Regions from separate parts of the Ensifer sp. VA4 genome, predicted to be linked through region 2. Evidence: riboswitches for the same ligand, from Rfam matches in the RefSeq annotation. Region 2 holds a riboswitch; each other region holds the start of a gene.
The links. Region 2 has a riboswitch for thiamine pyrophosphate ahead of thiC (phosphomethylpyrimidine synthase ThiC). Riboswitches for the same ligand answer to the same signal wherever they lie in the genome.

Region 1: another riboswitch for thiamine pyrophosphate. It lies ahead of thiB (thiamine ABC transporter substrate binding subunit); the one in region 2 lies ahead of thiC (phosphomethylpyrimidine synthase ThiC).
Region 3: another riboswitch for thiamine pyrophosphate. It lies ahead of thiD (bifunctional hydroxymethylpyrimidine kinase/phosphomethylpyrimidine kinase); the one in region 2 lies ahead of thiC (phosphomethylpyrimidine synthase ThiC).

The regions. Positions count from the first base shown of each region.
Region 1 covers NZ_JBVQPO010000004.1:193,680-203,743, reverse strand. Annotated here, with positions in the region: gene AC0C6X_RS08095 (multidrug effflux MFS transporter) at 1-122, opposite strand, end outside; gene AC0C6X_RS08090 (MarR family winged helix-turn-helix transcriptional regulator) at 119-610, opposite strand; gene AC0C6X_RS08085 (ABC-F family ATP-binding cassette domain-containing protein) at 689-2,518, opposite strand; gene AC0C6X_RS08080 (thiamine diphosphokinase) at 2,522-3,172, opposite strand; gene AC0C6X_RS08075 (GNAT family N-acetyltransferase) at 3,257-3,742, opposite strand; TPP riboswitch at 3,889-4,006, shown strand; gene thiB (thiamine ABC transporter substrate binding subunit) at 4,155-5,165, shown strand; gene thiP (thiamine/thiamine pyrophosphate ABC transporter permease ThiP) at 5,173-6,801, shown strand; gene thiQ (thiamine ABC transporter ATP-binding protein) at 6,798-7,517, shown strand; gene AC0C6X_RS08055 (M48 family metalloprotease) at 7,800-9,311, shown strand; gene AC0C6X_RS08050 (RNA polymerase factor sigma-32) at 9,646-10,064, opposite strand, start outside.
Region 2 covers NZ_JBVQPO010000011.1:120,254-130,317, reverse strand. Annotated here, with positions in the region: gene AC0C6X_RS20170 (M20 aminoacylase family protein) at 1-493, shown strand, start outside; gene AC0C6X_RS20165 (allantoate amidohydrolase) at 523-1,773, shown strand; gene AC0C6X_RS20160 (hypothetical protein) at 1,997-2,500, opposite strand; gene thiC (phosphomethylpyrimidine synthase ThiC) at 2,713-4,533, opposite strand; TPP riboswitch at 4,624-4,752, opposite strand; gene AC0C6X_RS20150 (sigma-54-dependent transcriptional regulator) at 4,849-6,213, opposite strand; gene AC0C6X_RS20145 (ATP-binding protein) at 6,217-8,085, opposite strand; gene AC0C6X_RS20140 (dicarboxylate/amino acid:cation symporter) at 8,314-9,639, shown strand; gene AC0C6X_RS20135 (helix-turn-helix transcriptional regulator) at 9,718-10,064, opposite strand, start outside.
Region 3 covers NZ_JBVQPO010000009.1:168,689-178,752, reverse strand. Annotated here, with positions in the region: gene AC0C6X_RS17360 (glycosyltransferase) at 1-812, shown strand, start outside; gene AC0C6X_RS17355 (ABC transporter permease) at 790-1,632, shown strand; gene AC0C6X_RS17350 (ABC transporter ATP-binding protein) at 1,629-2,282, shown strand; gene AC0C6X_RS17345 (KpsE/RkpR family capsule polysaccharide export protein) at 2,296-3,564, shown strand; gene AC0C6X_RS17340 (hypothetical protein) at 3,576-4,637, shown strand; gene AC0C6X_RS17335 (KpsE/RkpR family capsule polysaccharide export protein) at 4,753-5,943, shown strand; partial or broken gene AC0C6X_RS17330 (IS66 family transposase) at 5,985-6,158, opposite strand; gene AC0C6X_RS17325 (transposase) at 6,266-6,436, shown strand; TPP riboswitch at 7,603-7,705, shown strand; gene thiD (bifunctional hydroxymethylpyrimidine kinase/phosphomethylpyrimidine kinase) at 7,949-8,758, shown strand; gene AC0C6X_RS17315 (glycosyltransferase family 4 protein) at 8,916-10,064, opposite strand, start outside.

The sequences.
Region 1 (10,064 bases), on a different contig from region 2:
CTGCCGAAGGCAGTCACCAGTTCCGGCATCGCCGGCGTGTAGATCGACATCGAGATCGGGCCGATGGTCGCCAGCATGGCGCCGATGATGCTCGTGCGCCGTTCGCTCATGCGGCGCGTCATCGAGCGTCTCCGGACTTCTCTCCCGTCTCCTTGCCGGCGAGGCACGGATCGAGGCGGCGCAGATTGTCGCGCAGAATGCGCAGGTTCGAACAGAGATGTTCACGCGCCGCCTCGTCGAGCCCGGCGGTATAGGCGTTCATCATCTCCCGCAGCCCGGCCATCAGCTCCGTGAGCAGCGGATCGGCCTTGTCGCTGATCACGACGTTCTTGGCGCGGCGGTCGGCCGGATCCGGAACGCGGGCGACGAGGCCCATCGCCTCCAGCCGATCGAGATAGGCCGAAAGCGTCATCGGCTCGATGCCCATGCGGGTGGCGATCTCGGCCTGCTTGATGCCTTCGGTGAGCGCCACCTGGATGAGCGTGCGCGCCTCGCCGGGGGTGATGCCCAGATCCATGGCGTTGACCTTGCGATCGAAAGCCCCGCGCAACAGGCGCGAGACGTCGGTCAGCAGCATTCCAATGGTTTCGGATTCGAGTTTGAAGGGCATCAGGATCGTTCATAAAAGATATAATAAGTTTTCCTTATCATATCCCCTGACAGCGTTCAACGCGCCACCGGTTGTGGCTTAGCCTTCGAGCTCCTCACGCAACATTTCGAGCTCCAGCCATTCCTCCTCCATGCGGGCCAGATCCGCACGAAGCTTCTCCAGTTCCTGCGCGAGCTTCGCAAAAGCGTTTGGGTCTTTTGTGAAAAGGTTGGGGTCGGCCATCTTTTCCTCGCGCTTGGCGGCCTCGGCCTGCGCCTTGGCGATCTCCTTCGGCAGGTTTTCGAGCGCGAATTTCTGCTTGTAGGAAAGCTTGCCCTTGGCGGCCCTTGGCGCTTCGGCGGCGGGTGCGGCCGTGTCGTTGGCCTTGGCCTTCTCCACCCTTTCGGCTCTGCGCTTTTCCTCGATCGCGCCCTTGCGCTGCGCCATCATGTCGGAATAGCCGCCGGCATATTCGATCCAGCGGCCGTCCGGCTCCTCGGGGTTTGCCGGCGCGATCGTCGAGGTGACGGTGCGGTCGAGGAAATCACGGTCGTGGCTGACGAGGATCACCGTTCCGGCAAAGCCGGCGACGATCTCCTGCAAGAGGTCGAGGGTCTCGATGTCGAGGTCGTTGGTCGGCTCGTCGAGGATCAAGAGGTTCGTCGCCCGCGCCAGGATACGCGCCAGCATCAGCCTTGCCCGCTCGCCGCCGGAGAGTTCGCGGATCGGGGTGCGCGCCTGCTCCGGCTGGAACAGGAAGTCCTTCATGTAACCGGTGACGTGGCGCTGCTCGCCATTGACCAGCAGGTTATCGCCGCGGCCGTCCGTCAGGTAGTGTGCCAGCGTCTCATCCAGATTGAGGTCTTCGCGCCTCTGGTCGAGCGTCGCCATTTCGAGATTGGTACCGAGCTTGACCGTGCCGCTGTCCGGTTCGATCTGCCCGGTCAAAATCTTCAGAAGCGTCGTCTTGCCGGCACCATTCGGGCCAACGAGACCGATGCGGTCGCCGCGATGCACGCGGATCGAGAAGGGTGCAACGATGGTGCGCTCGCCATAGGCCTTGCTGATCTTCTCGGCCTCGATCACCAGCTTGCCGGATTCCTTGGCATCGGCAACCGTCGCCTGCACTGTCCCCTGCGGTCCCTTGTGGCCACGATAGGCCGCTCGCATGGTCTGCAGTTCGCCGAGACGGCGCATGTTGCGCTTGCGCCGCGCGGTCACGCCGTAACGCAGCCAGTGCTCCTCGCGTTCGATCGCCTTGCCGAGCTTGTGCTGCTCCAGCTCTTCCGCTTCCAGCACCTCGTCACGCCAGGCTTCGAAATGCGCAAAGCCGCGGTCGAGCCGGCGCGACTGGCCACGATCGAGCCAGACGGTTGCGGTCGAAACCTTCTCCAGGAAGCGCCGGTCGTGCGAGATCAGCACCAGTGCCGAGCGGCTGCGGGTAAGCTCGTCTTCCAGCCATTCGATCGTCGGCAGGTCGAGATGGTTGGTCGGCTCGTCAAGCAGCAGGATATCGGGCTCTGGCGCCATGACGCGGGCGAGCGCCGCCCGGCGCGCCTCGCCGCCGGAGAGCCGCTTCGGGTCTTCTTCGCCGGTCAGTCCCAGATGCTGCAACAGATAGGCGACGCGATAGGGGTCGTCGCTCGGCCCGAGCCCCGCCTCGGCATAGGCCTGCACCGTGTCGTACCCGTCGAAATCCGGCGCCTGGTGCAGATAGCGAATGGTCGCCGAGGGATGGCGGAACACTTCGCCCGACTGCGCTTCCGCAAGACCCGCGGCAATCTTCATCAGCGTTGACTTGCCCGAGCCGTTGCGCCCGACCAGGCAGATCCGGTCGCCCGGCTCCACTTGCAGGTTGGCGCCGGCCAGAAGCGGCGTGCCGCCGAAGGTGAGGAAGATGTCGTCGAGTTTCAGAATGGGGGGCGCCAAGGCTCAGGCTCCGGTAAGATCATAGGGGCGGGCAAGCACGATGGCGCGGCCGCTCTTGAGGCTGAAGCGAAGGGGACCCTCCGCAACATTGGAAACGGTTCGGGACGAGCCGAACGGCAGGGTGAAATCGTCGAGCGGGTAACGCGCATTGACGATCGAAAGACCGGCGAGCTCGGTCAACCCCAGGACCGAAAAGAGGCAACCCTTCGGCAGGTCGAGCTCGAGCGTACCGGCAAGCAGCGGATAGGCCTCTTCCTCGCCGGAGGTCATCAGCACCGAAAGCCCGCGCTCGGCAAGGGCGACCGCCTGCAACAGGTGCAGGAAGGCATGGTCGCTGCGGGTGCCGCCAAGCGCACCGGCAAAGATCAAGCTGTCGGCACCACGCGACAGGGCAGCCTCGACGGCGATCTCGCCATCCGTGGCCGCCTTTGCCGCCGGATAGGCCTCGCGCGGAACGGAGGCGAATTCGGAAAGCAGGGTGTCTTCAGTCGAATCGAAATCACCGACCCAGACATCCGGGACGATGCCGAGCAGACGGGCGTGCCGCATGCCGCCGTCAGCCGCGACGAAGCGGCTTCCGCCGAGCTGGCGTGTCAGCCGGTCGGTGCTTGTGAGCGCACCGCCAAGCAGAATGGTGAAGGTCGATCGAGCCATGGCAAAGCCCATAGCGCAAAGGACCGCGGAAGGAAAACGAAGAAAGCTGCAAGACGGTCGGATCTCAAGATTTTGCGAGAGCCGTCAATGGCCTTCCGGCACCGGATCGGGAGACAGCATGCCGGCATAGACGCCGGGCGTCGAATCCGGAATCTCGATAGCGCCGGCCACACGCTCATAGAACCTCGCCGGGCCGACCCCGCCGATGACCGCATAACCGTAGCCAGCCTCGCGCATCGCCGTCAGGCTTTCGATCAGCAGCGCCTCGCCGATGCCCTGCCCGCGCATGCCTTCGTCGACGCCGGTCGGGCCGAAGAAACCGAGCGCGGTCACGTCGTAGCAGGCGAAACCGACGATCTTCTCGTCATGCACCGCGATATGAATGCGCGTCGGGGTCGAGGAAAAGGCCGCTTCCGCCTCGCCCGCCCAGCCGGCGCCGAAAGTCCTCTCGATCCAGGAGACGATCAGGCGGCGCTCGGGCGCCATGGCGCGGCGAATGCGGATGCCCGGGCCAAGCTTCGACTGGGGCTGCGCCGGCAAGGCATATAGTCGAACGAGCATATCTGGCATGGCATTTCCTCCTCGCAGCTCTCTGCAGCTTTTGTCTTAGCGCGGCTGCCGGCTTACGCAAGCGCGGACGCCATGCCCGGAGCCGCACCAGTCTCGGCTTGCACCAAACACGCTTGCCATGGAACCAACGTGGCGGTAAATCTCTTGGCGCTCTAACGGGGTGCCTTCCGACCGCATGACGGCCGAAGGCTGAGAGGCGTGAAACGCCAACCCGCGGAACCTGATCCGGCTCATACCGGCGGAGGGATTAGACGCGATCGCACCGATACGCCCTTTTCCCGTGCAACAACGAACATTGGGAGAGGTGCTTCGCATGTCCAATTCATCACAGCTCAAAATGATTAGCCGGCTAAAGCAATTCCAGCAAAAGTGCGACGCGGTTTTGCGTCCGGAATTGCGCAAAAGTAAGAAGCTGGAGCGCTTCCGCGCTCTAGCTCTGGCTGCCGCGGCAAGCCTTGTTTTCGCTGGTTATGCAACGGCTGCCGACAAGACGCTGACGGTCTATACCTATGAGAGCTTCATCACCGAATGGGGCCCCGGCGCCAAGGTGGCGGAAGCCTTCGAAAAGACGTGCGAGTGCAAGGTCAACTATGTCGGCGTTGCCGATGGCGTCGAATTGCTTACCCGCCTGAAGCTCGAAGGCGAAGCTTCGAAGGCCGACATCGTGCTCGGTCTCGACACCAACCTCGTGGCGGAAGCCAAGGCAACCGGCTTCTTCGCGCCGCACGGGGTCGACGCCAAGGACCTCAAGGTCCCGGGCGACTTCTCCGACGATACCTTCCTGCCCTATGACTACGGCCACTTCGCCGTCGTCTATGACACCGAAACGCTGAAGACGCCGCCGAAGAGCCTCAAGGAACTGGTGGAAGGCGACGCGTCGCAGAAGATCGTCATCGAGGACCCGCGCACCTCGACGCCCGGCCTCGGTCTGCTGCTCTGGGTCAAGGCCGTCTATGGTGATGAGGCGGGTGCCGCCTGGGCAAAGCTCAAGGATCGCGTCCTGACGGTCACCCCCGGCTGGTCGGAAGCCTATGGCCTCTTCACCAAGGGCGAAGCGCCGATGGTGCTCTCCTATACCACCTCGCCCGCCTACCACATGGTTGCTGAGAACACCGACCGCTACCAGGCGGCCGCTTTCTCCGAAGGCCACTACATCCAGATCGAAGTCGCCGGCATGACCAAGAATGCCAAGGAGCCGGAACTGGCTAAGCAGTTCTTGAGCTTCATGACCGGGCCGGAGTTCCAGTCGATCATCCCGACGACCAACTGGATGATGCCGGTTGGCGCCACCAGCGCGCCGCTGCCGGATGCTTTCAACAAGCTGGTCACTCCGGAAAAGACCTTGCTGCTGCCGTCGGAAGAGGTCGCGAAGAACCGCAAGGCCTGGATCGACGAGTGGCTTGCCGCGATGAGCAAGAACTGAGGCCGGATTGTTCGCGCTTCGCGAAAACCGCATGACGGTTGCCGCCGGGGCATTTTGCCTCGGCGCCTTCCTGCTCTTCGTCGGCCTGGCGATCGCCGCCTTGCTCGCTGAGACCGGCGGCGCGGGCGAGGGCCCCCTGTTCGACGCCTATATCTGGCGCGTCACCCGCTTCACGCTGCTGCAGGCAAGCCTTTCCACGCTGCTATCGGTGCTCTTCGCGATACCGGTGGCGCGGGCGCTGGCGCGGCGGCCGCAGTTTTTCGGCCGCATCTGGCTCTTGCGGCTGATGGCGCTGCCGCTCGGTCTGCCCGTTCTCGTCGGCGCGCTTGGACTCATCGAAATCTGGGGACGCCAAGGGTTCCTCAATGCGGGCCTGCGCTGGCTTGGTCTTGAGCGGCCGGTCAGCATCTACGGCCTGTTCGGCATCCTGCTCGCCCATGTCTTCTTCAACATGCCGCTTGCGGCGCGCCTGTTCCTGGCCGGTCTCGAGCGCATTCCCGCCGAATACTGGCGCAGCGCCGCCAATCTCGGCATGGCGTCCCACGCGCTTTTCCGCTTCATCGAATGGCCTGTTGTTCGCGGCCTGCTGCCGGGTGCGGCCGGCCTCGTCTTCATGCTCTGCGCCACCAGCTTCACGCTCGTGCTGACGCTTGGCGGCGGGCCGGCGGCCAGCACGATCGAGGTCGCGATCTACCAGGCGCTGCGCTTCGATTTCGATCCGCCGCGCGCCATCGCGCTGTCCGGCTTGCAGATCGCCATGACCGGCGTCCTGCTTTTCATTCTCAGACGTCTGGCAACGGAGCCGGAGGAGGGCATGACCGGTGGCCGCACGGTTCGCCGCTTCGATGGCGCGGCACCCGTAGCGCGTCTCAACGATGGCGCCTGGATCGTCCTGGCATTGCTCTTCCTCATCGCCCCCCTGGTTGCGGTGGTCGTCTCCGGGCTGCAGGCCGATCTCCTCAAGCTCGCCCGGGACCCGAACGTGCACCGGGCGCTGATGACGAGTGCTGCGATCGCGCTTGCCTCGGCATTCGCCTCCGTTTCCATGGCGGCCGTCATGATCCGCGCCGCGGCAACAATGACCGCGCCCCGGCATGCCGGAAAGCTGGCGCACGGCTTTGCCGGTATGATCGGCGCCAGCACCTCGCTCATCCTGCTGGTGCCGCCGGTCGTGCTCAGCGCCGGCTGGTTCCTGCTCCTCCGCCCCTTCGGTGATGTCGCGCGCTTTGCGCCTGTCATTGTCGTGGCGATCAATGCCCTGATGGCGCTCCCCTTCGTCCACCGTATCCTGGCGCCGGCTATGGCGACGCACACGGCGCGCTCTGAACGGCTGGTGGCAAGCCTCGGCATCCGCGGCTTTCATCGCCTGCGATGGATCGACTTTCCCGCCCTTCGCAAACCGTTGCTGATGGCGCTCTCCTTCGCCATGGCGCTGTCGCTCGGCGATCTCGGTGCCGTCGCGCTCTTCGGTTCGCAGGACATGGTGACGCTTCCCTGGCTGCTCTATAGCCGTATGGGCAGCTACCGCACGGCCGATGCGGCCGGCCTCGCCCTCTTCCTCGGGCTTCTCTGCCTGATCTTCACCATCCTCGGCACGGCGGACGACGTCCGCCGGCCGGAAAGACGCAAAGCATGACCGAGCCCACCGCTGCCATAGAACTGCGCAATGTCGAGGTTCGTTTCGAAGCGACCACGCTGCGCTTCGATTGCACGATCGCCGCCGGCGGAATCGTTGCCGTTGCCGGCGCCTCCGGGACCGGCAAGTCGACGCTCTTCCACCTCATTGCAGGTTTTGAGGATGCCGACTACGGCGAGATCCGTATCCTCGGTGAGAACGCTGGCAACCGGACACCTTCCGAGCGCCCGGTCTCGATGATCTTCCAAGACAACAATCTCTTCGCCCATCTCGATGTCGCGACCAATGTCGGCCTCGGCATCGATCCCGCACTTCGCCTGACGGACGAAGATCGGAAGAAGATCGAGGACGCGCTTCGCCGCGTTGGGCTTGAAGGCTTCGGACGACGACTGCCGTCCACGCTTTCCGGCGGGGAACGCCAGCGGGTCGCGCTCGCCCGCGCACTCGTGCGGCACCGCCCCCTCCTCCTGCTGGATGAACCTTTCGCTGCCCTCGATCCCGGGATGCGCAGCGGCATGCGCACGCTGCTTCGCGAGCTGCACGCGGAAGAAGGCAACACCATCTTGATGATCACACACCATCCCGAAGACGTGAAGGCTCTGGCCGATAGCGTGCTTTTTCTCGACCAGGGGCGTATCATTGCACACGATACGCTCGACCGCTTCCTGGAGCGGCGCGACGATGCGGCAATCGACCGTTTTCTTGGCAACGCGTGAAGGAGAGTGCAGTTTCGCCTCGCCCTCAGCCGATTGCCACAATTTGACCGCGACGCCATGCGACGCGCGAAATATCCGGCCGCGGGCGCGAATATTCGCGCATCCGTTGCCGTGATACCACGGGGCAACTATTTCTACCGAGACAAACTAGGCAGGTGGCGCTGAAATCAGATACAGCAAGACCAGGGCTGAACAGTCGCGGCGGAGCAATGCTGCCGGACTGAAAAAGTAGGACTTTCAACGCGGTCGTTCCGGAGCGACCGACGGGAAACGGGCTGAGGCATGGAGAGGCAGACAGTCACACACGACCGGTTCCCGCCGAAGCGCGGACGGCCGCGTGCACGCGCCGTGGTTGCACTGCTCGCGACCATGCTTCTCTCCGCATGCCAGTCGGTGATCGAGCAATCCTACGAGCCGACCGTTTCGCCTTCGTCCAATCCGCAGATTGTCGACGAGGTCCAGAAAAACGACCCGCGCGCCAAAATGGGCGCGCGCGAACATCCGCGCATCGTTGCAAGCTATGGCGGCGAATACAAGGACGCGAAGACCGAACGGCTGGTCGCCCGCATCGCCGGAGCGCTGACCGCCGTCTCGGAAAACCCGCAGCAGTCCTACCGCATCACCATTCTGAATTCGCCGGCAATCAACGCCTTTGCGCTGCCGGGCGGCTATCTCTACGTCACCCGCGGCCTGCTCGCCCTTGCCAACGATGCCTCCGAGGTGGCAGCCGTCCTGTCGCACGAGATGGCGCACGTCACCGCCAACCACGGTATCGAACGCCAACAGCGCGAGGAAGCGGAAGTCATCGCCAGTCGCGTGGTCTCCGAAGTGCTGTCGTCCGATCTTGCCGGCAAGCAGGCGCTCGCCCGCGGCAAGCTTCGGCTTGCGGCCTTTTCGCGCAACCAGGAACTCCAGGCGGACGTGATCGGCGTGCGCATGCTCGGCGAAGCCGGCTACGACCCCTATGCCGCGGCACGTTTCCTCGATTCGATGGCGGCCTATAGCCGCTTCACCGCGGTCGACCCGGAATCCGACCAGAGCCTCGACTTCCTGTCGAGCCACCCGAACGCGCCGCAGCGTGTGGACCTTGCGCGCCGGCATGCCCGCGCCTTCGGCCCGGAAGGCACCAGCGGCGATCGCGGCCGCGACTACTACCTCGCCGGCATCGATGGCCTGCTCTACGGCGACAGCCCGCAGGAAGGCTATGTCCGCGGCCAGACCTTCCTGCACGGCCAGCTCGGCATCCGCTTCGACGTGCCGACCGGCTTCCAGATCGACAACAAGGCGGAAGCGGTTCTTGCCACCGGCCCGGGCGACATCGCCGTGCGCTTCGACGGCGTGGCGGACACGGGCGGCCGCAGCCTGACCAACTATATCGCCAGCGGCTGGGTCACCGGCCTGCAGCCCGACACGATCAGGCCGATCAATGTCAACGGCCTCGATGCCGCGACCGCGCGCGCCTCCGCCGATCGCTGGGACTTCGACGTCACCGTCATCCGCATCGACAACCGCATCTACCGCTTCCTGACCGCCGTTCCGAAGGGGTCGAGCGCACTCGAGCCGACCGCGAACCAATTGCGCAGCTCGTTCCGCCGCATGACGCCGGTCGAGGCCCAGTCGCTGAAGCCGCTGCGCATCCGGGTCGTGACGGTAAGGCCCGGCGAGACGATCGCGACGCTCTCCGCCCGCATGATGGGCACGGATCGCAAACTCGACCTGTTCCGGGTGATCAACGCAATGCAGGTCACCTCGACGGTGAAGCCGGGCGACAAGGTGAAAATCGTTTCCGAGTAAGCGACGGCGCCTCACCGCAGGCGGGTTCGCACGCGCTTGTGCTGCGGAAGGCTCAGGCGTTCGCTGTTACAGCGCCGCGCGCCTTATCAGACGCGCAAAGGTCGCTGCAGGACTTTGACTGGCTGCATGTCTTCGTCCTTCAATCAAGGTCGAATTAAGGAGACAGGCAGTAAGTCGGACTTCGATATGCGAGCGAATGCGTAGTGCCTCGGACTGGGTCCAAGCCACTACGCGGTGCCTGTGCTGGCTGCCAAAGCATGTCGCGCAAATAACGACATGCGAAATCTCAGAGACTTAAAGCGCGGGGAGCGAAGCTGAAAGGTCGCGACGCGCTTCAGTGAATGCCCGCGGTCAGGGCCGGCGCTTTGGTCGCAAGCGCCACCCTCAGCTTTTCGAGCGCCCGGGTTTCGATCTGCCGCACCCGTTCCTTGGAAATGCCGAGATCGAGGCCAAGCTCTTCGAGCGTCGCACCATCCTCCGACAGCCGTCGTGCACGGATGATGCGCATTTCCCTCTCCGTCAAGGCACCGAGCGCATCGCGAAGCCACACACGGGCGCGTTCTCCGTCGATCATGTCGCTGACCTGTTCGTCGGGGAGCGGCGCATCGCTGGCCAGGAAATCCAGTCGCTCGCCGCCATCGGAATCGGCGCCGCCGACGGGGGCCTGCAAGGAGGTGTCGCTGCCGGATAGCCGCGCATCCATGGTCTGCACATCGGCGATGCTGACGCCAAGCGCCGCGGCGATTTCCTCAT
Region 2 (10,064 bases):
GGACATCGGCGTCGTTTCGGTGACGGAACTGCTGACGGACGGCACGCGCAATGCCTTGCCCGGCCACGCCCGGATCCTCGGTGATGCCCGCAGCTTCCGGCCGGAGGTCAGCGCGAAGATCGAGGCGGAGATGCGCGTGATCGCCAAGGGCACGGCGGACGCCTATGGCTGCGAAGTCGAGGTCAACTACACACGCGAGTTCGTGCCGCTCATCAACGATCCGGTGCTGACCGGACACGCCTTTGCCGCGGCGGATTCCGTGTTCGGCTCCGAGAACCTCGCAACGGCGGCCGAGCCGATGACCGGTTCGGAAGACTTCGCGCGCTTTCTTGAGCATGTGCCGGGCTGCTTCGTCTTCATCGGTAACGGTGAGGCGTCGGCGCCGCTGCACAATCCGCGTTACGACTTCAACGACGATGCCCTGATCTTCGGCGCGCGCTACCACGCCGAGATCGTCCGGCAGCGACTGGCGCCCGCGGACACCCGGCCCTGATCAGAAAACGGCATGAAAGCAGGACAAGGATGCCATTGTATTCCATCGACGCCGCGCGCCTGACCGGGCGCATTCGCGAGCTTGGCGAAATCGGTCGCGATCCTCAGGGCCAATTGACGCGACTGGCCGGGTCCGACAACGACAGGGCGGGCCGCGACCGCCTCGTCGCCTGGATAAAGGCTGCGGGGCTCGACGTCGTGATCGACCGGATCGGCAACATCTTCGGCGTCTGGCGCGACGCGAGCAGTGCTGACGCAGAACCCATCATGCTTGGCTCGCATATCGACACGGTCATCAATGCCGGCATCTATGACGGCTGCTATGGCGTGCTTGCCGCGCTGGAAGTGATTGAGACCTTGACGGAGCGTGGCGTGACGCCGGCCCGGCCGATCGTCGTGGCAGCCTTCACCAATGAGGAAGGTGTGCGTTTTGCACCCGATATGCTCGGCTCACTCGTCTATGCCGGGGGCCTTTCTGTCGAGACCGCACTGGCAACCGTCGGCACCGATGGTTCGGTGCTGAGCGACGAACTGGAGCGGATCGGCTATGCCGGCGCTGTCGAGCCGGGGTTTCTCAAGCCCCATGCCTATGTCGAGCTCCATATCGAGCAGGGGCCGGTGCTGGAGCGGGAGGGGATGGCGATCGGCGCAGTCGAGAACCTGCAGGGCATTTCCTGGCAGCGGGTCACCATCGACGGTGTGGCAAATCACGCCGGCACCACCCCGATGGCGATGCGCCGGGACGCCGGACTTGCCGCCGCCCGTGTCGGCCTGTTCCTGCGTGAGTGGATCGATCGCTCGAATGCGCCGAGCGTGGCGACGATCGGCACCATGCGCTTCGAACCGAACGCGATCAACGTCATCCCGTCACGCGCGGTCTTCGCCGTCGACCTGCGCGACCCGGACGAGGACCGTCTGCAGGCACTCGAAGCGGCGCTTTCGGATTTTCTCGCGCGTGTCGGCAGGGAGGAAGGCGTAGAGATTTCCGTCGAACGTCTGGCGCGGTTCCAGCCGGTCGCATTCGACCAACACATTGTCGCGGCGATTGAGGCATCGGCGAAGGCGCGCGACCTGAAGAGCCGGCGCATGACCTCCGGCGCCGGTCATGATGCGCAGATGATCGCACGCATCTCTCCAGCCGCAATGATCTTCGTGCCGAGCCGTGAGGGTATCAGCCACAATCCGCGGGAACACACTGAACCCGCCGACCTCGTCGCCGGCGCCAATGTACTGCTCGATGTGGTCGAACGGATGGTTGGCAGCGGCTGGAAAGGCCGTTAGGAACATACGCGGCGAGAAAGACGATGCTCTGTATCCATAGCGCCGACGCCGCACTCCGGCAGGTCGTGATCGGGATAGACATTTCTCGAATGCAAAGCCGTGACGCCAGTTGAGCTGGTTCTCGCGCGTCAGAACTCGTGCCTACACGGACATCCGGAGTCTGGTTTCGAGAAGTAGCGCAGGTCCCCTCCGTTGCGACGAAGTTGACCTGCCTTCAAGGCTCTCATTTCGTGTGAACGGTCTTCTGCCGGCCAGACGATTCAGGCTGGCTATGTTGGAAGCGCCTTTCCGGTGTCCGGCGGAAAAGGTTGAGGAAACTGCTGCCGCCGTACCATACGTTGCCGCTTGGTCCGTAATCCCGTGAGTCGCGCGAGGATGAGTGGCGCTCGCTATGACTATCGCTGTCGATGACGGCAGCACCTCCGCCGCCTGCGCCGGTACCACCGGGCACGCCGCCTACGCCGCTGCCGTCACCGGTGCCCCAATCGCCGCCACCCTCTGCGCCGTTGCTTCCGCCGCCCTCGACGTTTTCGCCACCTTGGTCGCTGCCATCAGCGCCATTTTCACTATTCCCGCTGCCGCCATCGGTGTCGTCCGCATGGGCGGCGGAAATCCAGGAAAAGCCCGCGGCAAGACTTCCGCTGTCGTTGAGGCGTGGCAGATCTCCAGCGAGTGCCGCGAAGCCGCCTATCGACAGGGCCGTCAGTCTCAGCAGGCGTGTCCTCACGTCATTCTCCTCGTAAGCGGCGTTTTTTCGTCGTCTTGCAAGAGCACCACAGCAGACGGCAGCTTGGCGTGAATGACGGGTTCGCTGGCGACGACTTTTGCGTGAGGCTTACATATCGTTCAACCGATACAGGGGCAAGCTAGTCGCCCACGGCCAGCATCCGCCTTGCTGTCGGAAGGGACTGCGAGGCGTCCCTCCCGACGTGTTGCGCGTTAACTCCCAGCTTCGACTTCGCCGACCGGCATATAGAGGTCGCCGCCTTCGCGATACTTGGCGGCCATCGCCTCCAGCCCTTCCTTCTGTGCTTCCGCCCGAATGTCGTGCGAGATCCGCATCGAGCAGAACTTCGGGCCGCACATGGAGCAGAAATGCGCCACCTTGTGCGCTTCCTTCGGCAGCGTCTCGTCGTGGAAGTTGCGGGCTGTCTCCGGGTCGAGCGACAGGTTGAACTGGTCTTCCCAGCGGAACTCGAAGCGGGCGCGTGACAGCGCGTCGTCGCGCACCTGCGCGGCGGGATGGCCCTTGGCGAGGTCGGCGGCGTGGGCGGCGATCTTGTAGGTGATGACGCCCACCTTGACGTCGTTGCGGTCCGGCAGGCCCAGATGCTCCTTCGGCGTGACGTAGCACAGCATGGCGGTGCCGAACCAGCCGATCATCGCGGCGCCGATGCCGGAGGTGATGTGGTCGTAGCCGGGAGCGATATCCGTCGTCAGCGGTCCGAGCGTGTAGAACGGCGCCTCGCCGCAGACGGCGAGCTGCTTGTCCATGTTTTCCTTGATCTTGTGCATCGGCACGTGACCGGGGCCTTCGATCATCACCTGACAATCCTTGGCCCAGGCGATCCTCGTGAGTTCGCCGAGCGTCTCCAGTTCGGCGAATTGCGCCGCGTCGTTGGCGTCGGCGATCGAGCCGGGGCGCAAGCCATCACCGAGCGAGAAGGAGACGTCATAGGCGCGGCAGATGTCGCAGATCTCCTCGAAATGCTCGTAGAGGAAGCTCTCCTTGTGATGATGCAGACACCACTTGGCCATGATCGAGCCGCCGCGCGAGACGATGCCGGTCACCCGGTCGACGGTGAGCGGAATGTAATGCAGCCGCACGCCGGCATGGATGGTGAAATAGTCGACGCCCTGTTCGGCCTGCTCGATCAGCGTGTCGCGGTAGACCTCCCAGGTCAGGTCCTCGGCGATGCCGTTGACCTTTTCCAGCGCCTGATAGAGCGGCACGGTACCGATCGGAACCGGCGAATTGCGGATGATCCATTCGCGGATGTTGTGGATGTTGCGGCCGGTCGAAAGGTCCATGACCGTGTCGGCGCCCCAGCGGGTCGCCCAGACCATCTTTTCGACCTCTTCGGCCATCGACGAGGTGACGGCGGAGTTGCCGATATTGGCGTTGATCTTCACCAGGAAGTTCCGGCCGATGATCATCGGCTCGGATTCCGGATGGTTGATGTTGGCGGGCAGGATCGCCCGGCCGCTGGCGATTTCCTGGCGCACGAATTCCGGTGTGACATGGTCGGGGATATGGGCGCCGAAGCTCTCGCCATCGCGCGCTTTCGCGCGCGCCGCATCGCGGCCGAGGTTTTCTCGGATCGCCACGAATTCCATTTCGGGCGTGATGATGCCGGCGCGGGCATAGGCAAGCTGGGTTACCGCCTTGCCGGCCACTGCCTTCAGCGGCGCATGCTGGAACGGGAAGGTCGGCGTCAGCCGGTCGCCGCTGGCAAAGCCGTTGTCCTCTGGCCGGACGGTGCGCCCCTCGTAGGTTTCCACATCGCCGCGGGCGACGATCCAGTTGCGGCGGAGCCGCGGCAACCCCTCCTCGATGCGGATTTCGGCATCGTCGGCGGTATAGGCGCCGGAGGAATCATAGACCGTGACCGGCGGTTCGCCCGAGGTCGGGTGCAGCGCGATCTCACGCATCGGCACGCGGAGATCCGGATGCAGGATGCCGGCCTTGTGAACTTTTCGGGATGCCGGAAGCGGACCTTGGGTGACCGAGAGGGCTGCGGGCTTTGTGGCAATATTCATGACGAGGCTCCAAGTTTGCGATTGGAGACCCAGTTCTGATGCCGGAAGGATGAAAGACGCGCCGCCAGGTGCTGAACGCACGGAATCCTGGCTTCGATATCTGCACCGTCCCTACGCCAGTATGAACTGGATCAGGTTCAACGGGTCACTGCGCCACAGCCGGCGAGCCGGCCATCCAGCAGAATCTCAGCCCCTTGCGGGACCCCCCTGGTGAATGCCCAAGAGATAGCCATCGAACGGCACGGGTCGTCAAGCGTTAATCCGCTTATCGATCCGATTGCGCGTACTGCGGGTATATCGAGTCTACCGTGGAACTCAGCGGTCGGCCTTCACCGATCCTCCACGCTCCGCATAGTCGGCGCGGTTGATGCCGTGGCGCTGGAGCTTGTCGTAAAAGGTCTTGCGCGGAATGCCGAGCGCTTCGATGGTCGCCTTGACGTCGCCGCGCTGGGCTCGGAGCGCCTCCTTCAGGATCTCCGCCTCGTAGCGTTCGAGCCGCTCCGGCAGCGCGAAACCGGACTGTTCGGCCGAGGCAACGGGCTGCCCCAACGGGCCTTCGACGCCGAGCGCGACGCGTTCGGCAAAATGCGAAAGCTCGCGCACATTGCCAGGCCAGTTGTGCGTCATCAGGTGCTGCTGCACGGTCGGTGAGATGACGGGCATGTCACGCTTGAAGCGCTCGACTGCCCGGGTCAGGAAGTGCGAGAAGAGCAGCGGGATGTCGTCACGGCGTTCGCGCAGCGGCGGGATCGACAACGTCACGACGTTCAATCGAAAGTAGAGATCTTCGCGAAAGTCACCGCGCTGCGCCGGGTCGCCGAGATCAATTTTTGCGGCGGCGATGACGCGGATATCGACGGGACGGACCTGATTGGTGCCGAGCGGCGTAATCTCGCGAGCTTCAAGAACACGCAGCATCTTGACCTGGGTCGCCGGCGGCATCGCCTCGATCTCGTCGAGGAACAGCGTGCCGCCGCTGGCGTGTTCGATGCGACCGACGCGCTTCTTCAAGGCGCCAGTGAAGGCACCCTGTTCGTGGCCGAAGAGTTCGCTTTCGATCACCGTTTCCGGCAGGGCGCCGCAGTTCAGCGCGACGAAGTTGCCGTTGCGGCGCCGGCTCCAATTGTGGAGCAGGGTGGCAACCACTTCCTTGCCGCTGCCGGTTTCGCCGGCGACGAGCACGTCGACATCCGTGTCGGCGATGTGCCGGATCGTCTGCCGCAGCCGCTCCATGACCGGTGTCTGGCCGATCAGCGGCAGGCTGTCGCCGGCCGTCTCCGCCGCCCTTTTCAACGCGCGGTTCTCCATGACGAGCCGGCGCTTTTCGAGCGCGCGCCGCACGCTCTGCACCAGCCGATCGACGGCAAAGGGCTTGGGAATGAAGTCATAGACGCCATCCTGCAATGCCTGCACCGCCATCGGGATATCGCCGTGGCCGGTGACCAGGATCACCGGCAGATCGGCATCGAAGGCGGCGATGCGGCGATGGAACGCCAGGCCATCGATGCCCGGCATGCGGATATCGCTGACGACGATGCCGTCGAAATTGGCGTCGAGCGTCTCCAGCGCTTCGGCGGCACTTGCAAGCGAGGTGACGGCAAGGCCGGCAAGCTCCAGCGTCTGCTTCATCGCCTTGCGCAGATCGTTGTCGTCGTCGATGAGGTAAACGGTCGGCTGCATCGCTCAGGCCCTTTTCAGGCGGACCGTGAAGACGGTGCCCCTGTCGCTGGTTTCGACTGATATCTCGCCGCCATAGTCGGCGACGATCTCCTTGGAGATGGCAAGACCGAGGCCGAGCCCTTCGTCCTTGGAGGTGTTGAACGGTGTGAACAGATCCTCGCGGATATGCTGCGGGATACCTGGGCCGTTGTCGGCAACGACAAGCAAAACGGTGCCGGGGGGGCCGTTCTCGCAACGCACGCGGATTTCGGCGTCGGTCCGATTGCCGAGCGCTTCGAGCGCGTTCTGCAGGAGATTGATCAGGACCTGTTCAAGACGGATACGGCTGCCGAACACGCTGAGCCCGTTTTCCGGCAGGTCGACGACGATCGCATCCATGCGGCCGGCAAAGCGGCTGCGAAGGAGCATCAGCGCACCTTCGACCACCTCGCGCATCGGTGTCGGCTCGGCCACGAAGCGGCCCTTGCGGGCGAAGCTGCGGAGCTCGTCGGTGATGGTGCCGACCCTTTCGGTGAGTTCCGCGATGCTCGCGAGGTTCTCCACCGCCGTTTCCTGCTGGCCGCGGTCGAGGAAGGTGCGGGCATTGTCGGCATAGGCGCGGATGGTGGCGACCGGCTGGTTGATCTCGTGGGCGACGCCGGCGGCCACCTGGCCGAGGATCGCCAGCCGGTTCGCCTGGACCAGCTCCTGCTGAACTGCCTGGAGTTTCTCGCCGGTGCGCCTGTGGTCGGCGATCTCCGTTTCCAGATGGTCGCGGGCAAGGCTCAAGTCACGGGTACGCTCCGCCACGCGGCGCTCCAGTTCGTCACGGGCGGCACGTTCCCTCGCGGAAACCAGCGCGAGCCTCTGGCGCCGGCGCAGGAGGAAGGCGGCAAGAGTGAGGAGCGGCACGATGATCGCCAGCGCGATCAGGCGCGCCTCGCGGGTCGCGGCAGCAAGCGCGCCGTCCAGCGGCGCCAGTTGCTCCAGCCGCCAGCTCGTCGTCGGAACCATGGTTTCGACGCGCAGGAACCGTCGCTCGCTGTCGCCGGGCAGCAGGGCGCGCAACTCGCTGGAACCGTCGCTGGTCGCTTCGACGTCCCGGAAGGGAAGGGGCAGTAGCGAGGCGTCGCCGAATTGCAGGCTGTCGCGGATGGCCGCGAGACGGTCTTGCGGGATGGTTCTGGTCGTCATGAAGCGCCAGGATGGAAAGCTGGTGATCAGCACGATGCCGCGCCGGTCGGTCACATAAACGGGTTTGCCGGAGGCGAGCCATTCCGCCTCGACGTCGTCGAATTCCAGCTTGGCGACGACGACGCCGATCGGGCCGTCGGGGCTGTCCACCCGCCGCGAAATGTAAAGGCCCGGCCGTTTGCTGACCGTACCCATGGCAAAATGCTCGGCCTTGCCGTCGCGCAGCGCCAGACGGAAATATTCGCGAAACGCGTAGTCGTTGCCGACGAAACTCGTCGGCTCCTGCCAATTGCTGGCGGCAAGCGCGACGCCGTCGGTGCCCATCACGTAGATGACGGCGGCATCGGTGTTGGCGGAGAGCGCCTCCAGCTTTTCGTTCAGTCGCTGCAGCGCCTGGCCGTCACCTGTTGAAAGTGCCGCCTTCACCTCGACGTCGTCGGCAAGCACCAGCGGCGTGGCGCGCTGGCGTTCGAGCACGGCGCGCAACAGCGAGGCCTTCAGATTGGCATCGATCCGACTTTGTGCGGCGACCGTTTCGAGCGCCTGTTTGCGCCCATATTCGCCCGCAACGAGAAGGCCGGCGACGACGAGTGCCAGAGCGAGGCCAGCGAACAACAGCCAGGCACGGCGCATGGGCTGATCGAGATCTTGCAGATCGACGAGGGCGGCGGAGGGTTTGGACATGGGTGGATTGTGCATTTATCCGCCCAGATTTCCAGATGGCTTGTGCGGAAATCCGCTCAAATGTTCGCGTGCTTGGGGCCGAACACACAAAACATTCCCATCGATTCAACGGCTTGGCTCCATCCGCAGAGAACTGGCACGTCTGTTGCAAATGGCATCCTCATGACAGCCCGAGCTGTCGCGCATCGGAAATTGACCCGGGAGGCCCGGCATGACGCCGGACTGGGTCCAGTGGAGGATCTCATGATTATCGACCAATCCGCGGAACCGCGCGGCAAGACACCTTTCTATCGGCATCTCTACGTCCAGGTTCTGGCGGCGATCGCGGCCGGCATTCTGCTCGGCCATTTCTATCCGTCGCTCGGCACCGAGCTGAAGCCGCTCGGTGACGCCTTCATCCGCCTCGTCAAGATGATCATCGCGCCGGTCATCTTCCTGACGGTTGCGACCGGCATTGCCGGCATGACCGATCTCGCCAAGGTCGGTCGCGTCGCCGGCAAGGCGATGATCTACTTCCTGACTTTCTCGACGCTGGCACTGGTCATTGGCCTGATCGTCGCCAATGTCGTCCAGCCCGGCTCCGGCATGCACATCGATCCCGCCTCGCTCGACGTCAAGGCCGTGACGACCTATGCGGAGAAGGCGCATGAGCAGACGATCACCGGCTTCCTGATGAACATCATCCCGACGACGCTGGTCGGTGCTTTTGCAGAAGGCGACATCCTGCAGGTGCTGTTCATCTCCGTTCTCTTCGGTCTCGCGCTGGCGATGGTCGGCAAGAAAGCCGAGCCGGTCGTCGACTTCCTGCATGCGCTGACGCTGCCGGTCTTCAAGCTCGTCGGCATCCTGATGAAGGCTGCCCCGATCGGCGCCTTCGGCGCCATGGCGTTTACCATCGGCAAATACGGCGTCGCCTCGATTGCCAACCTGGCGATGCTGATCGGCACGTTCTATCTCACGTCCTTCCTCTTCGTGTTCCTGGTTCTCGGCGCCGTCGCTCGCTACAACGGTTTCTCGATCCTCGCGCTCATCCGCTACATCAAGGAAGAACTGCTGCTGGTGCTCGGTACCTCTTCCTCGGAGGCTGCACTGCCGGGGCTGATGAGCAAGATGGAAAAGGCCGGCTGCAAGCGCTCGGTCGTCGGTCTCGTCATCCCGACCGGCTATTCCTTCAACCTCGACGGCACCAATATCTACATGACGCTGGCGGCGCTGTTCATCGCCCAGGCAATGGATATCCAGCTGTCGCTCGGCGACCAGGTACTGCTGCTGCTCGTCGCCATGCTGAGCTCCAAGGGTGCCGCCGGCATCACCGGCGCCGGCTTCATCACGCTGGCCGCAACGCTCTCGGTCGTGCCGGCCGTGCCGGTCGCCGGCATGGCGCTGATCCTCGGCATCGACCGCTTCATGTCGGAATGCCGTGCGCTCACCAATTTCGTCGGCAATGCGGTCGCCACGATCGTCGTCGCGAAGTGGGAAGGTGAGTTGGACGAAGCGCAGATGGCCGCGACGCTCGGCGGCCGTGCGCCTGTCGCCATTCCGCAGCCGGCGCTTCAGCCCGCCGAATAAGCTTGCCTCCCAAGGCATGACTGCGAAATGCAGTCCGGACGCGGCTCGTGGCAACACGGGCCGCGTTGTCGTTTGGGTTTACTGGCCGGCCAGTTTCATTTTCGGCCGGTCAGGCGCGCCACCGTTCAAGTAGGCGATGAACTCTCGAAGCATCGGCACCCGGCGCGGACGGAAACTCTCGTCCGTCATCCTGATATCGGCGATGCGGTCGATGCGGAACTTGCGGAAATCCTGGCGCAGGCAGCACCAGGCGAGCAGCACCAGCATCCGTTCCAGATAGACGATCGCGAGCGGCAAAACCTCCCTGTCCGTTCGCTGCTGGTTTGCATCCACATAGCCGATGACGACGGCGCGCTCCTGCCAGCAGGCCTCGCGCAAAAGGCCGACATCAGCCACCGGCGGATCCCTGCGTTCGAAGCGGTAGA
Region 3 (10,064 bases), on a different contig from region 2:
AGGTCCAGCGGTTCCTCAATTCGCTGGATGGTCCAGTGATCGAGTTGATTGTCCTTCACGAACCGACTGCCAATGAGAGCATTTCAAAACTGCTTGACCAACTCGATCACGGCGACGCTTTATCGATATCGTGTATCGCGGTCACCGGCAATTGGCCAACCGCTGTAAACACAGCCGCCAATAGGGCGGCGGGCTCAATCCTCTGCTTCGTATCCGGTACGTTGCAGCCGGCTAAGAGGTCGTGGATTGGACAATTGTCAGCGATGGCGCTACAAGACGGCGTGGGATGCGTCGGTGTCAAGTTAATCGAAAGCGACTCTACGGTGCATAGCGCGGGAATTGTTATTGGAGTAGGGGGCTCGGCTGCCTTAGCTTACGCGAATTTTCCCGCCGATAACTCCGGTTACTTTTCACGACTCAAGGTGAGGCACAACGTCTCTGCGGTGAGTTCTAGTTGCATGGTGACGCTGCGTGAAGCTTTCCTACAGAGCGGTGCATTCAATGAAGAGTTGGAGATGGGTATGCTTAACGATATCGATCTCGGACTGAGAATGAGGCTTTCAGGCAGGAGGCACGTCATTTGCCCTGACGTTGTGCTCCTCAACTCAAATGATACGTCTCCGCAGAGGTTCGATGTCGCCCACGAAAAAGACGTATATCTACGCGATTACGCTCGTTTGAGGCGGGCATGGGGCAACGCTATTTTACGAGATCCCTACTACTCCGTAAATCACAACTCGGGTGTGGCCGACTTTAGGTTGGTGCGTAGGATTCCTGGATCACCTGACATTGTCCAAAAGCCGTCAAACTGAGCATGGTGATCTCAAGCGCATGGACGATACTCGCGGCCGTATTTCAGTAGGCGACTTGGTGCTGGGCAGATTGGGTGTGATCTACGCCCTAATATTGCGAGATATGCGTACCAGGTTTGGACGATCTCATGTGAGCTACTTGATTGCAATCGCGTGGCCATTCACACATTTGATCGTTCTGGTTTCAATCATGGCGTTCGTGAATCGGTTAGCTCCAATTGGTGGCGATCCGGTCGTGTTTGTTACAAGCGGAGCGCTCGCATACATTCTCTGTTTGTATCCGGCTCGCGCAATGGGGATGGCGCTCGACATGAATCGCCCGCTGTTTCTGTTTCCAGTCGTGCGACCGTTTGACGTAATCGTAGCTAGAGCTACGATCGAATTCATCACCTCATTCATAGTGATAATCCTTAGTTTTTTGACGGCTTTGCTTGCTGGCGTCGACCTCGTTCCGCTTGATGAGTTTATTTTTGCTTCTGGTGTGATTGCAATTATTTTTTTCTCGCTTTCACTTGGAATTCTAAACGTCGTAATGTCATCAATTTTTCGAATGTGGAACCTCGCATTTATGTTCATTATGCTTATTCTATACGCAACGTCCGGAATATTTATTCTTCCCTCAAGCCTTCCTCCTGGGGTGAGAGAGATGATGTGGTATAATCCTTTGTTGCACGCGATCGAATGGATGCGCTCAGCTTACTACGATGGCTACGGCGACGATATGCTTTCGAAGCTTTACTTCTTAGCGATGGGGACCGGTTGCCTTTTGTTGGGACTTTTAGGCGAAAGATATTTGCGGGGAAAGCTGTTAACAGGATGATTAAGCTTAACAACGTATTTAAGTTCTTTCGCACGAAAGGTGGTGCAAAGATTATTCTCGACCATGTGTCGATGGATTTCCGGGCTGGGATTTCATATGGAATATTGGGGATCAATGGTGCTGGAAAATCTACAACGATGCGGATGTTAGCCGGAACCGAGTTGCCTAACGCGGGAGCGATAACACGTTCTGCCAGAGTGTCATGGCCGCTTGGGTTTTCAGGCGGTCTCCATCCAGCAATGACGGGTCGTGAAAACGTTCAGTTTGTTGCGCGAATATATGGACAGAATCCGGCGCGCGCCATTGAGTTTGTAGAAGATTTTGCGGAGATCGGTTCTTACATGGACGAACCGTACTTCAAATACTCGTCCGGGATGGCGCAGAGATTGGCGTTCGGGCTGTCAATGGCAATCGACTTCGAGTGCTACTTGATTGACGAGGTCACTGCTGTGGGGGATTCACGATTTCAGCAACGATGCCACGACGAGTTCGCGAAGCGGCGCGACCACGCAGACGTGATTATGATTTCGCATTCGATGGAAACAATTCGGACCTATTGCAGTCGCGCGGTTGTACTAGCTCACGGTGTCATGCACGAGTTCTCTGATGTCGATGATGCCGTAGAATTGTACAACAAGCTTAATCAATAGAAAGTCTTTAGTAATGCCGATCGCTGCAAAAAATGAGAACGGCCAGCTGAAGCGTTTAAGCGTGCAGGAGCGATCAGAGGCGATATCTATCGAATTGCGTCGCGTCGCGAGAAAGGCTCGAACGCCGAGACCCGTCAGCAGTGGCGGTGGCGGGTTCAGGGCGCGACGCAGCGATAAAATCTTTCGCTTTTATCTGACTGGCAGCTTTGTGCTCCTCTTTGTTATACCGGCGGTACTTTCCATTCTATATTACTCCTTTATCGCTGCGGACCAATACGTGTCGGAAGCGCGGTTTGCGGTGAAATCGACTGACCGCAGTGGCGTTGACGCGCTTGCCGGTCTAACCTCCCTCTTTGGAGGGCAGTCTGGTGATGAGGCAATAATTGCGGAGTACATTCAGAGCCGCGCCATAATTGATGAGCTAAGCTCGAAGTTCGATTTGAGGCGTATTTTTAGGCCTGGAACCTACGACTATTTCGCAGAGCTTAAAGTCGCCGCAACCATGGAGGATCTCCTAGAGTATTGGGGGCGGCAGGTCAGCGTGACGATAGACCGATCCAGCGGCTTGATGACGTTGCGCGTGAAGGCGTTTTCTGCGGATGAGAGCTTCAGATTAGCAGCGGAAATAATTGTACGTTCAGAACGGATGGTCAACAAGCTGACCGGTCGGAACCAAAACAATGCGCTCGCCGAAGCGAGTGCCGAGCTGGAGCGTTCAAAGTCTACGTTGGTCGGAGCAGTTGTTGCTATGCGAGATGCCCGAAACGCGGCAGGAATAATTGATGCTGACACAAGCGCAAAAGCCCAATCGGAGATCCTTACTGCCCTTAGCCTCGAAGAGGCGAAGGTCAATGTTCAGATAGCCACCCTCACCAAGGGATCTGCTGAGGCCGGCCCCCAACTTACAGCGCTGAGGGCTAAATCTGCGTCGCTTCGGGAGGAAATTGATAGATATCAAAAAAGCCTTGCCAGCGAAGAATTCCCGCAGGGCGGTGGTGCAGGAGATTCGCTAGCCGATCGCACAGCAGTTCTAGCTCAGACTGCGTTGGAGCTTAAGATCGCGCAGTCAGATTACGCACGCGCTTCAACCGCCTATGAGCTTGCCCGCATGAATAATGAGAGACAAAGGTCTTATCTTCTTACCTACGTCCAGCCGAGGAAAGCGGAGGAAGCACTCTATCCAAAGCGTTTTTTGATGTCGGTCTCAATCTGTATGGTGGCATTTTTGGCGTGGGCGATCGCCGCTGGCGTTGGCCTCTTGGTGCGCGATCACACGGCGTGAGTGGGTGGAGTATGTATTTTCACATTGATCAGGATACTGGTGCATACATCAGCGGCTGGGTGATATGCGACAATCCTGGGGACACACCTGAGATATTAGTTAAGGTTCCTGGGCGAAAAGAGTTCGTTCTGACCGCAAACGTTTTTAGACCCGACCTACGCGATTTAGGTATGCATAGTACAGGTCAAGCCGGGTTTGTGGTCGATGAAAGACATGTGCCCCAGCTGCATGAACTCAACGACATCACTCTGATCGAATCAGAGACCGGCATAACGATATATAGGCGGTTTAACGCTAGCGATCATATCGAGCGAAAAGTTCTACTTGTCGATTCCAGCGCATTCCCGCAAATCGCGCTTGTTAGGCAACTTATGTCGTTCTTCACTCAATCGTATCCAGTATTAGAAAGGCTATCTCTCGAAACAATCACTGGGCTTCTTTCTTTAACAAACATCAGATCGGTATTCCTTTCCGGCTCGATGAATTGGATTCGCCACGGTGAAATCGCCAGGAATAACGGATTTGTGACCGCGGCGCTGCTTAGGGAGCCTTTCGCAGAACTGGCGGAAAAGCTGATATTTTTAGCCCACGCGACGAGACAGCCAGAGTCTGTTCGTGCCAGCCCGACAATCGCGAGGTTTGCTGACCTATTGCCGTATCTTGAGGAGATAAATTTTCGTGACTCTAGATCAATACTCTCCGCTTTACGCAGAATCCCTAATGAGGGGCGGAAGAAGCTGCAATCGCCAATGACAATGTTGTTCGGAACCGCGCCTGATGAGCGTGTTCAACGTCGCAATGTCAGTGTCGCACTCGACAACTTAGCCAAATTTAACGTTGTCGGCTTGCGGAGCCACTTTGACTTGTTTTGCGGAATGTTAAACGAGTATGTCGAGGCGCCAATCGCGTCGGGAACCGAGCTTAGTGGGTTTCCTGAAGCTGAAGAGCTCGCTGAGAGATTGAGGAACATCGGGATTGCTTCGGATTTGCTCGACGAGGACATCGCGCTTTACTCATTTGCAGTAGAGGCGATCGAGGCAAATTTGCAGAAATCGGAAAGCCATGGCAAGTGAGTAGCGGCGCATCTAAATGACGTTACAGATACCGAGAGACGAACCGAATAGCGTTCCCGCGAACGAAGGCCACGCAAGTAGGGGAACTGTGCGACGAAGTGAGTATTTCCGTTCGTTGAAGACACTTCCGCCAATTGTGAGAAGCTCGTTTCGATTTATTAAGACGAGTGCAGTTGATCAACGAACAGGTGCGAACCAACTTTTAATAAAAAGCTTCCTTTTGATGGTCGCGATGCCAGCGATCTTAACACTAGCTTACTATGGTCTGGTAGCCTCTGATATCTATGTTGCCGAAGCGAAGCTGAGTGTGCGAGAGGCATACGAGCCTAGCTATCAAGATTCGTTGGACGGCAGCAGTTCGGTTACATCCATAATTGGTAAGATCGGGATCGGAGGAGGAGCCGTAACATCGCAAGACTCGATGATCATCTTAGATTATTTGAAGAGTCGATCCGTGATCATTGATATTGGCGGTAAAGCGAAACTTAGGGAGATGTTTGGTAAGGCTAGCATTGACTGGTTCTCCCGATTGGACGCAGATGAGGATCTGGAGTCCATCTGGGCGTATTGGAAAAAGCACGTAATTACCTATGTGGACTCAACATCCAATATTCTGACGCTAAAAGTTCGGGGATACACGCCGGACGACGCATTTTGGTTGGCGAAGGAACTGACGAAGCAGAGTGAGGCTCTAATCAACACGATATCTCGACGAAATAGGAAGGACGCGCTTGATATTGCAGCGGGAGAAGTCGACCGTGCAATGGCCGAGTTGGCAGCGGCGAGAGCAGACATTCTGAGTTTTCAAAGACGGACCAACACGATTGATCCTCAAGACACAGCGAAGCAAATTCTCTCCTTAATTGCCGAACTTACAGTTAAAAAGATAGAGCTAGAAGGAGAGCTGAAAGCTCTTCAGTTATCAGGCGCAGCTAATAAGCCCGGAGAAAAGTACCGAAGAACTAACTTGGCTGCAATCGACAAGCAACTAGATGATTTACAAAAGTCTCTGACTAGCAAAGATTCAAGTGCGCTGTCCGATCACCTGAAAGACTACGAGTTGTTGAGATTGAAGGAGAAATTTGCGGAGCAACTGTACACAGCTGCTAGAAACAGTCTGGAAGAGGCTAGGCGAAAGTTGACGAACCAGCAGCTGTATGTCGTTGTAATTGTGCCCCCGCTCATCCCGGACTCTTCTATATATCCGAAACCTCTTCAAGAAGCTGCGGTTACCTTTCTCGCCTTGTTAGTTTTCTGGGCGATAGCTTGCTTGTTAGTTGCTACCGTCAGAGACAGCACAGTGTGAATTCAAGCCGAGAATATACGGCGCCTTTTATGGCGAGTATGCTGCACCATCTCCACGGCGATCGGCGAGATGACGGCCGGCTTCTTGCCCTGCGCTCGTCGGCGCGCGTTCGCTTCGACGTCGGCCGTCGCGTAGAAGGGCCGCCGCGCATGCACCCAGCAGGCTGCTTCTGTTATCGGGCCGGACCGTCGATCCGGAAGATAGAGCTTGGTGTAGCGTAAGCGTCCGGGGAGCGGATTTTGCTGAACGAGCCAGTTAGGCGATGTTCTGGCATTAGAACCAGCATTAGTGCTGACACTAATTCCAGATCTGAGAGGTTGGCATGGCTCGCATGGAGATCATTTCCGGCGTTGAGCGTAGGCGGCGATGGTCGAAAGAAACTAAGCTGAAGATATTGGCGGAAGCTGACCAGCCTGGCGTCCGCATTGGTGATGTAGCTCGCCGCCATGACATCTATCCCCCCTCCGAATATGAAAATCTACGTTTTCCCTGATAACATCGGCCTCGTTTCTGACCAACAATGTCATGATTAGTTTCATTTTTGCCCCACTATCTTTGCCCCAAATATATTAGAATTATTGAACTATCAATCTGAAGCTATGGGAACAAGTCGTTAGCTCGCGGAGGCGAAGTCGAGGCGAAGTTGCTAAACATTGGACAGTTACGCAAAAGCCGCCTCCCATGTCCGTGTCGCTGCTTGCCGCTTACCGGGAATCTCGCGCCGTCTGGATGGCGCCGATAACCGACGCAATGAAACATATCGTCGGACGCTCATCAATGAAGTGGCCGCCGATCGTGATGGTCGAACCCCTGGGCTCGTCTTCGTGATTCATTGGATCGGGCCCCACACCGAACTGCGCTGCCGAAGCTGTGCCGGGCCAAAGAAACGCGACGCCTGAAGACATTGTCGATACTGTGCGACAGCTCGATTATTGCCAATGATGAAAGTGAGTGCCGGTGACCGGGAACGGCACCGGCACCGGCATCGGTAAACACGGGAGCGGGTCAATCGCTCAGGTCATTTCGCAAGAATCCGGTCTTCAATTCCCAGTGACGGGGTCGGGTCGCGGCTTAATCTGGCCAGTGAGGCGATGTTGCTCGGAATCACGCCAAAGACGCGGCATGTGGCGGCCGAGGCCGGGAAATTGGGGGCACTCATCCGCTAGGCCCCAGAGATCTTCAGCCGTTAAAACTCGCGACACACGCATATCTGTTCCTCCGTCGCGCGGCAGAGACCTCAAGACCCCCACAGGATCGTATCCAGATCAGCAAAATCGGTGTTACGAAATAACGCCGATACAATGCGTGCTGCCTGGGTTGCGGCACACGGGATCTGGCTAAAATGCCCGCGTATCACCCGATCGCCAGACTGGAGAGCGCCGAGCGGCTTCGAGATCGACCATAGAGTTCGTCCGATCCACTTTTGAACTGGTATAGAGTTCAAACCAGAAGATGAGGGCGGCGCCGGTGCCCCGCCTTTCCAAGCCAAGGGCCTAGATTAGAGACAACGACGTGAGAGAAACTCTCGCTGAACGTCGAGCGGCTTCGCGGCAGCGCCGCCGACCATATTTGTCCCAGCTGTGGGCATTGGTTGGGAACACGATGACATAATGTTGATCGCCAATAATTGACATTACCTCCCACGCTCCCCTAGCATCCAATAATGCCGAGGGGCGCATCTGACGGTGCTGAGATGGCGGTGAGCCAGACCCTTGAACCTGAACCGGATCATACCGGCGTAGGAACGGCGGGGCCTCCATCGGCACATCAGCCGCGCCTGCGCCTTTCATCCGGATCTCCATCATTTGGTTTTGGAAAGATCGCTGATGCCTGCACGTAGTTTAGGATGTTGCGACGGAGAATTCCGGGAGCCGAGCCGGCCAGTAGCTACCCTCGATCATTCGGGTTCCTCGCTGGCAGCTGGAATGGGCGCGCGCCTTAGCACCCGGGTGCGAGCAGCCGTCCACATTGAGCGCACCACCTCTACCTGCCACGGAAGCTGGACATGACTGCTATCGCTGTCACTATTGCAGGATCGGATTCCGGTGGTGGTGCCGGTATCCAGGCGGATCTGAAGACGTTTTCGGCGCTCGGCGTCTATGGCGCCAGCGTGATTACTGCTGTCACGGCGCAGAACACCCGTGGGGTCACGGCCGTCGAGGATATCTCTCCGGCCGTCGTCACAGCTCAGATCGATGCGGTGTTTTCGGACCTCGCCGTTGGCGCGGTGAAGCTCGGCATGGTGTCCCGCCAGGAGACCATTACCGCGATCGTTTCCGGTTTGAAGAGGCACGGACAGATGGCCGTCATCGATCCCGTGATGGTCGCCACTTCAGGTGACGTATTGTTACGTCCGGATGCGATCGCGACGCTCAAGGAGGAGTTGCTGCCACTTGGGCTTATCGTGACGCCGAACCTGCCTGAAGCGGCGTTGTTGACAGGACGCGCGATTGCGCAGAACGAGACGGAGCTGGCGCGCCAGGCGGAGTTGCTCCTGAAGCTTGGTGCGCGCGCCGTGCTGATGAAAGGCGGGCATGCGAAGGGCGATGAAGCGGTGGATATCCTCTTTTGTGGCGACACCCTCTTGCGCCTGTCGCGCTCGCGGGTCGAGACAAGGAATGATCATGGCACCGGCTGCACACTGTCAGCCGCAATCGCGGCTGGTCTTGCCCGCCGGCAGACGCTTGAAGACGCGGTTGTAGCCGCCAAGACCTATCTGCACGAGGCGCTTGTTGCCGGAGCGGACTTGACGATCGGGCAGGGGCGGGGACCGGTCCATCACTTCCATCAGTGGTGGGGCCGAAGCGGCGATTAATCCCATTCCCGAAGCCGTGTGCCGGTTTCACCGTTCAAGTTCAGCTAAGAAAACCAAGTCATTCCATTGCGGATAAGCGATGGAATGACCTTCGAGGCGAGAAGTTCGTCGCTTGCGAGATGCGGACGCGCGACGGGGACGGCGCGCGCGTTTCGGTTCAGGCTACCGCAGCGCTGACGTGAGCCGGCTGCTCCGCCTTGAGCAGTTTCCGGTAGAGCGCGACATGTTCGCGGCCGCAGTCGACATGGCTCATCGGGCGCCTGAGGGTTGCCCGAAGATTGTCCCAGGATCGCGGTGTGCTCAGCACATCAAGCATCCGATCGGCAAGGTCTTGTGCGCTGCCGGCCCGGAAATGATAGCCGTCCAGGCGGTCGCGAACTTTCTCGGCCATGCCGCCGATATCCGAACACAGGATCGGTCGACCATGGTGCAGGGCTTCCTGAATGACGACCGGAGAATTCTCCCACCACACCGAGGGCATCACCACCCAGTCAACCGAACGCATCAGCCGCGGCATATCCTGGTTCTGGTAGGCACCATAGAAGCGGACGCGCCGGCCGGCGTCCTCGATCAGCTTCGCGACGCGCTCCTGATACCCGGTCGGCTGGCGTTCGAGGTTGCCGCCGAAGATCATCAGCGTGGAATCGTCACCCCAGATCTCCTCGGGCACGCGTGACACGGCGTCGATCAACACATGCACGCCTTTGAACGGGGTCATCTGCCCGAAATAGGCAAAGCGGTTGCGTCGTGCCGTCGGCGTTGGCAGTTCGCGTGCGGGGGTCTTTTCCCCCATGACGATGCCGTTTTCGATCACGAAGATCTTCTCGGCGGCGATGCCCCACTCGACATAGCGATTGGCGAGAAAGGCGCTCGGGGCGATGAAGGCGTCGGCAAGGTTCAGCATGCCCCGCACGAATTGCTCGCGGCGGACGAAGCGCGACACCGGGATTTCGGGGAAGCACGTGTGGCAGCTGATCGGCGAGGCGCCATTGCATAGCTGACCCGAGGGTCGCTTCACCATTTGTCCGTGGTTGTGACAGATCGGCAGATATTCGTGGAAGGTCACGACGATGCGCGCTTTTGGCAGAGCGTCACGCACCGCATAGAGCGCTTCCAGCCCAAAGCCCATGACATGGTGGAAGTGGACGATGTCCGGCTTGATGTCTCCCACGAAGCGCAAGAGGTCTCGGCGGATTGCGTCGGTATCGCCATTGGACAGGAAGAAATGATCAAAGTCCTCGGCATGGTAGAGCACCTCGTCCATCGCCAGGCGAAGGCTCATCAGCGCCGACGCGCCGTGGCGCGG